Regions from separate parts of the Paenibacillus sp. J22P15 genome, predicted to be linked through region 2. Evidence: riboswitches for the same ligand, from Rfam matches in the RefSeq annotation. Region 2 holds a riboswitch; each other region holds the start of a gene.
The links. A riboswitch is a leader RNA that binds a small molecule or an ion and turns the genes downstream of it on or off. The one in region 2 is predicted to bind cyclic di-AMP.
Positions count from the first base shown of each region.

Region 1: another riboswitch for cyclic di-AMP. It lies ahead of AC0YN6_RS27355 (C40 family peptidase); the one in region 2 lies ahead of AC0YN6_RS22615 (TrkH family potassium uptake protein).
Region 3: another riboswitch for cyclic di-AMP. It lies ahead of AC0YN6_RS09425 (hypothetical protein); the one in region 2 lies ahead of AC0YN6_RS22615 (TrkH family potassium uptake protein).

Region 1 is NZ_JBWDNT010000025.1:35,041-37,307, reverse strand. Features, by position in the region: gene AC0YN6_RS27360 (cryptochrome/photolyase family protein) at 1-825, opposite strand, end outside; gene AC0YN6_RS27355 (C40 family peptidase) at 1,016-1,465, opposite strand; cyclic di-AMP (ydaO/yuaA leader) riboswitch at 1,469-1,621, opposite strand; gene AC0YN6_RS27350 (copper amine oxidase) at 2,038-2,267, opposite strand, start outside.
Region 2 is NZ_JBWDNT010000014.1:112,014-114,280, forward strand. Features, by position in the region: gene AC0YN6_RS22615 (TrkH family potassium uptake protein) at 1-1,235, opposite strand, end outside; cyclic di-AMP (ydaO/yuaA leader) riboswitch at 1,327-1,530, opposite strand; gene AC0YN6_RS22620 (CPBP family intramembrane glutamic endopeptidase) at 1,776-2,267, shown strand, end outside.
Region 3 is NZ_JBWDNT010000003.1:231,259-233,525, reverse strand. Features, by position in the region: gene kdpA (potassium-transporting ATPase subunit KdpA) at 1-900, opposite strand, end outside; gene AC0YN6_RS09430 (potassium-transporting ATPase subunit F) at 919-996, opposite strand; gene AC0YN6_RS09425 (hypothetical protein) at 1,120-1,518, opposite strand; cyclic di-AMP (ydaO/yuaA leader) riboswitch at 1,637-1,806, opposite strand; cyclic di-AMP (ydaO/yuaA leader) riboswitch at 1,898-2,095, opposite strand.

The sequences.
Region 1 (2,267 bases), on a different contig from region 2:
GAAATCACGCCATGCGAGCTGACGTATCCACGTTTCTGAACCTGGAAGCCCTTGGGTCAGTTCATAGGCGTGACGGGCTGAGAGGGCGCCTGTATTGAGGAAGCGTGCGAGTTTGCTCGTAGGTTCCTCCGCGTAAGCATCGCGGCTGTCCGCGTAAGAAGCAAGACGCTCACGAACGAATCGATCCAGTTTAGCTGACGCTTTTGGTGAACCTTGTACGTGTGTACCGCCAAGTGCGCAAGAAACGGCTTCTGGCAAGGTAAAAGTAAGTGCGACCTTGGTATTGATTTCACTTATGGTGGTAAGCTCATCTAACGTCGTTTGGCTCGCTGGACTATAACATTCCAGCATGAAGCTGCTCCACATGCGGTAGAAGGGCGTAAATACCTTGTAAGGCTCGGATCTCCGAGCAAACGTTGGGAACGCGTTTAAATCAGCAAGCGGAGAATCCGCAATAGACGTCCAGCGCCGACCTAAACCATGTGTTGCCAGCTTAAGCTGCTCATCGCGGGAACGCGCATAGGGTGTATAGTCTGAGTGGACGATAACCTCTTCAATGGGATGCGACTGCAGCAAAGCCTCAGTAATAGTGACAGGATCTCCATACAGCACATGAAGTTCCTTTCTTGCACTCGAGTAGCTGTCCAGCAGTGAGGCGGCTTGCGCCATGAAATTTCGGCCGCTATGACTTGTTAAACGACCGTCACCTATTAGAATAGGATCTATAATTAGCAAATGAATGCCCTGCATATCTCTTTTTCTTAAATAATCAAAAGCGCGCAAATCTGCAACACGCAAATCCTTACGATGAATAAACAAGTACATCAGGTACAGCTCCTTCCCTAAAAAAAAGCAGCTATGAACGGTCGTTATGCAGCGTAGATTGAAACAGCAAAGCCGCAAGTTATTTGTCGTCAGAGGACAAATAACTGCGGCTTTGCTTGATGAGTCTACCCGTTCAACCCTCAAGGAGAGGGATTAGGTTGCTCTATTTCACTTCAATGTTGGCTTGTTATTAATTAGCATCCATGATACGACGAGAAGTAACATACCGTCCTTCATAGTAATCGGAGTTAAGTTTGTCTGTTACAACGCCTCTGCTAGAGGACGAATGTACAAACTTACCGTCTCCTATGTAAATGCCAACATGGGATATGGCGCTGTTGTTGCCGCCAACTGTGTCGAAGAACACAAGGTCTCCCGGAATGAGGTCAGTCTTAGCGACCTTTGTACCTTCTTTTGCTTGCGAGCCAGAAGTACGTGTAAGATCAATGCCCATTTTCTCGAACACATAGCTCGTGAAGCCGGAGCAATCAAAGCCCCTCGACGTCGTCCCGCCGCTTTTGTACGGAGTACCGATAAGATCATCGACAATTCCGTTTAGTTTTGAGTCTGCGAAAGCGCTTCCCGCTTGGAAAGCAAGTACGAGAACGAGACCCAGGAGTATTGAGGTAAACTTTTTCAATTGTGAAACTCCTTCCAATGCCGACGAGGTTAGCTGTGGGGTTCGGTTGAAGGCTCCCTATGATTCCTCAGGCGTTTGCAAATACACAAACGTCGGAATCAATTCACCCAAAGTGGTTCCCCCGTATCCCAATAGGGAATTAGGCAGTTTTTTTATTGCTCTTGAAGGTAATTCGATTATTTTCAATGATCTCCTGCCTTTAGCGGCAATTTCTAATAATTCTCATGTAACCTTTTGACATTTAGGTTCGTTTATCCGTTCTTTGTGTAATATAAACAAAAGGTAATAGTGCTTTCTAACTAAATGCAAGGAGTCAATTTCATTAATTATGTGGATGTTGTGTAAAATATACCGATTTGTCCCCTTGGTATTAAATCGCAAGGACTAGCTTGAAGCTCCGTATACAGCGGAATTTCGCCATAATATTAGCCGAAAATTAGAAAAATCTCATCTATTTTACTCGGGAATAAGAGCGGATTCAGCAAGGCGATGGACTGCTGTGAATTAAGCAACAAGAATAGACAAAGGAGGCTGTTCCTGAGAACAACCTCCTTGGATGATGGAGAAGAAATTTATTTTGCGGTGATAACTTTTTCGGAAATGAGCTGCGGATCGTTGTTTTTCTGCTTCATCCAGAACTGTACCTTGTATTTCCCTGCATATTTGAAGTCGTAGGAGAATAGTTTGGAGCTGAACCAAAAGGTGTCTTTTTCAACGAATTCTTTAAAATCATTATCGTCCTGGCTGCGGCTATCAATTGAAGTTTCTTTATCATTAGGGTCAACGATGGTAACTTTGAATT
Region 2 (2,267 bases):
GTTAAAGATATAACTATTTTTCCAACGATACTCAGCTCCGGGGTAACCCCTACCGATAAGCCTACCGTTCCAAACGCTGATGTTGCTTCAAACAATAACATAATGAAGGCTTGTTCTTCCGTCATCGATAAAATCATCGTTACTACAATGACAAGCGCTAATGAGATTAAAGTAATCGTCAGCGCTTTAAAAATGCGGTCCTTACCCAGCCTGTAACGAAAAAGCACGATGTCCTCTCGTCCCCTAATCATTGCAATTACAGCACCGATTAACGTGGCGAAGGTTGTTGTTTTGATTCCGCCCCCCGTTGACCCGGGCGATGCTCCGATAAACATTAATATAATAGTAAAAAACATTGTAGCTTGCCTTATAGCTGTGTAATCAAGCGTATTGGCTCCTGCTGTTCTCGGCGTAACCGCTTGGAAGAGCGAAGACCATATTTTACCGCCCCAGTCTAAAGAGCCCAGCGTCTTCGAATTCGAAAATTCAAAAATAAATATGACCAAAGCTCCCACTGCGATCAATGTTCCCGTCATCGACAGAACAACCTTACTATGCAGCGACAGCTTCCGTTTTTTGCGGAATTCCATTAGGTCGGACATGACGACAAAACCAAGACCGCCCGATATGATAAGCATCATGGCTGTAATATTGACGACTGGGTCGGATACATATAAGGTCAAGCTGCGATAATGTCCAAAAATATCAAAACCAGCATTATTGAATAATGAAACCGCATGGAATGCTCCGAAATAGATCGCTTTGCCTAGCGGCATATCGAATGCAAACCGTGAGGCGAACAACGCAGCCCCAATAAGCTCTATCGTTAATGAATAAACAATTACTCGCCTAATTAAACGCACGATGCCTTCCATACTCGACTGATTCATCGATTCTTGCAGCAGCAGCCGCTCACGCAATGAAATTCTTTTGCGAAACACGAGTGCTATTAGCGTTGCCATCGTCATAAATCCTAGACCGCCAAGCTGGAACAAACACATCAATATGATCTGGCCCCAGATGGAGAAATAGGTTCCCGTATCCACAACGACTAGCCCAGTTACACAAGTAGCCGAAGTAGCCGTAAATAGCGCATCTATAAAAGGCAGCCGCTCACCGCTCACCGATGCAAACGGCATGGATAATAATAAGGCCCCAAGTAAAATAATAAGTGCGAATCCACTGACCAGAATTCGAGGGGGCGACCACTTCAGAACATTCAAATTGACCTTCATTCCTTTGCCTTCTTTTCGATATGTTTTTTAGTCATTTTCTGTTTTTAAGCATAAAAAAAAGCACTGGAATCTCAAAGTGCTCAGTGCAATGAGTCCTGTTCCAATATGCCTACGAGGTTAGCTGACGGATTCGGGCCTGAACAGGCAGCCCTATTCAGCGGAAGAAGTTAAATTCCACCGCTAAAATTCACCCCACGTCGCCAATGTATGAATAGCTTTGCTCTCTGCTGGTTCATCCATTTGGACAACTTTATGGTTCCCCCGATTTCCTTCGGAAATTCGGCTGTGCTATGCAATTAGTATGACGTTAACGATTATAATCCCTAACCGCTCTCGATATAAAGGTGACGTTTGCGACAAACAGGACGATTTTGGACCAAATACGGGCAATGGGACGAAGCAGCATGCTGTTAGCTTGCTGGACATCGTTATTTCGCATTATTTTGAAAGTAAATGGTCATTTCCATTGGATAATATAGGGATTTGTATGTTAAGGTATTGAAATGAACTACTCATATTAAAGACAGTTGAGGTGAACCTATGATTGACTCTATTAAACCCCGCGAATGGAAACGTTTTATATGGGCAGCTGTTGCTTGCTTTATCATTTATGCAGCCGTTCAAATTGTACCGATGATCGTGTCTATCTCCTCTGGTGAATTAAACACCAAAGTCATTGAAAAATCAGCAGCAGAGGATCAAGCATCCGCATTTGCTGAGAAACAAACGGGTCTAAAGGTGAAATCGGCTAAAGCGGTACATCAAACCGATAAGCTCATGAACGGCTACCTATCCAAACATGAGTTGATAAAAACATACTCTGATAAATACGATCCCAATTTCCCTACTGATACGTATCAGGTCGACTTGAAATTCGCAGGCGGCGACAGCGGTTTCGTATACGTACATATGCAAAGCGGTAAGATTGTATCTTGGAACCTAAAGATTAAAGGGCAGCCGTTGTCTGGCACGGAGAAAACGAAGGAAGCTATCGCTTTTCTAACTGCAAATAAATTCAGCGGCGTTGAATTT
Region 3 (2,267 bases), on a different contig from region 2:
CGCGTAAGCAAGGCTAAGAAAGACGAGAAACAGAATCATCATCGCTGAGAATACTACCCAGCCTTGCTTTTTGTTTTTGGCGAACAGACCAAATACATACGGCAGCGACGCCGGAAGCGCCCACATGGACAAGATTTGAATGACATTCGTTAATGGATTCGGATTTTCAAATGGGTGAGCAGAGTTGACTCCAAAAAATCCGCCGCCATTTGTCCCCAAATGTTTAATCGATTCGAGCGAAGCGACAGGACCAATGGCTATTTGCTGCACGGCTCCCTCAAGCGTCTTAACTGTGAATGTCGGATCAAGCGTTTGGGGTACTTGAAGCGCGACAAGCACAAGCGTAATAATGAAGGATAGTGGAAGGAATATCCTCGTGTGTGCTTTGACAAAATCTTCGAAGAAATTTCCGATCGTAGTCCCTTTACTCGTCATCCCGCGAACAAATGCGATCGCAACCGAGAAGCCAGTCGCCGCAGATGTGAACATCATCATCATAATGACAGCCATTTGCGAGAAATAAGATAAGGCGCTTTCCCCGCTGTAATGCTGCAGGTTCGTATTCGTCATAAAGCTGATGATCGTGTTGAAGGTGAGCGTCGGCTCCATGCCCGCCATACCGTTCGGATTAAATGGAAGCGCGTTTTGCAAGCGCAGAATGAGATAACTGAAGGCGACTAAAATAAGATTGGTTGCGACAAAGCTGAGCGCATATATTTTCCAACTCATACCTTCTCGTTTCTTAAGTCCGATTAGACTGAAGATGACCCGCTCCGGTCCGCCAAATACTTTGTCTAACCGATTGTGTTCATTCGAGAATACATGATAGACATAAGTACCAAGCGGCTTTACTAGCAGCACAAGAACTGCAATGACGATAAGCAATTGTAAAATATCCATCTTGTAAATCCCCCTTTATTAAAACTTCTCCGGATGAATTAAGGCATAAATTAAATAAACGAAAACAAATATGGCCGCTATCGCTATGATAGTCATTCGCCCTCGCCCCCTGTTTGCTCAATAACGTTGCTGCACCAAGTTAAAAACCCGTAAAATAATCCGAAGCATGCTAGCAGCGCACCGATCATATAAAAATCCTGCATGTAAATCCCTCCTGCATTATTTGTTGCTTAATAGAAAACCGACTTCACCGGTATGAGAGAAAACGATATGGTCCGCTCCGAGTCCTTTATAAATAGCTCGCGGATTCCACTGCTGAGTGATGACGTAAATCGACTTTGAAGTCCACGCTCTGCAGCACTGTACAAAGCGGCAGCTAAGCGCCAAGCTGCTTTCGAATATGAATACCTCACGGATGTTCAGAAAAGGAGTATTCCAGCTTTGGCGATCATTCGTATTTACATACATGACATTGTTGATACCTCGCTTGCGGAGCTGTTTATCCTCCTGCTTGCTATTTGTCAGCACTATAAAATTTAGTTGATGGAACTGTAAAGTTCGTATAAATGAGTGGCTAGCCTCGCTCAGCCCTGCAACGATAATATGATCTTCTTGCAACCTGCTTCTCCTCCATATGGTAAAAAAGGCAACAAAAAAGAAGCCTTGGGATAAGAGGAACTTTTCCCGCGGCTTCTTTGCCCGCAGCTGAATAAGCCGCAGGAAGCACGATGGCTGTTGCCTCTCTCGAGTGCGCTTACGAGGTTAGCTGTCGGATTCGGGCCTTGAGAGTTGCCCTACGCTTGTTAAATAACAAGCGATTCACCCCATGAAGCGAAGCGTGTTTGCACACGAATCGTTCGTTGGTTCCCCCGTTCCTGCTGCTGCAGGACTCAGCGTGATGAAACATTTATAGCAGCCGCCCCTTTTTCGGGCAGCACAAAACCGCAGAGGCCTATGACACTCTGCGGTCGAAGTTAATCGATCACAAGCTTCATCATTCCTCTCTCGTTCCACGCTTACGAGGTTAGCTGTCGGATTCGGGCGGTGAGAGTCGCCCTACTTTACCGGTATCCATGGCACCTGTCAAAGATTCACCCCTGCTTTGCGTTTGTCCGACTCTCACATCGAACATGCGCATCGCGTCATTATTGGTTCCCCCGCTTCCGCTTTCACGGAAACTCAGCGATCAGTAAATCGAAACTTATTTATAAATCCTGTATCGAATATTACTCCTCGCTATAAGTACTGTAAAGGCAGTCCACTGGCTAATTTAGACAATTTCAGACTTGCAGAGCGATTCGCAACGCTTACATTCATTTCGATCTCTTGATTTCTCACTATCTCTCTGTTTTACTCTTATTTTCAAA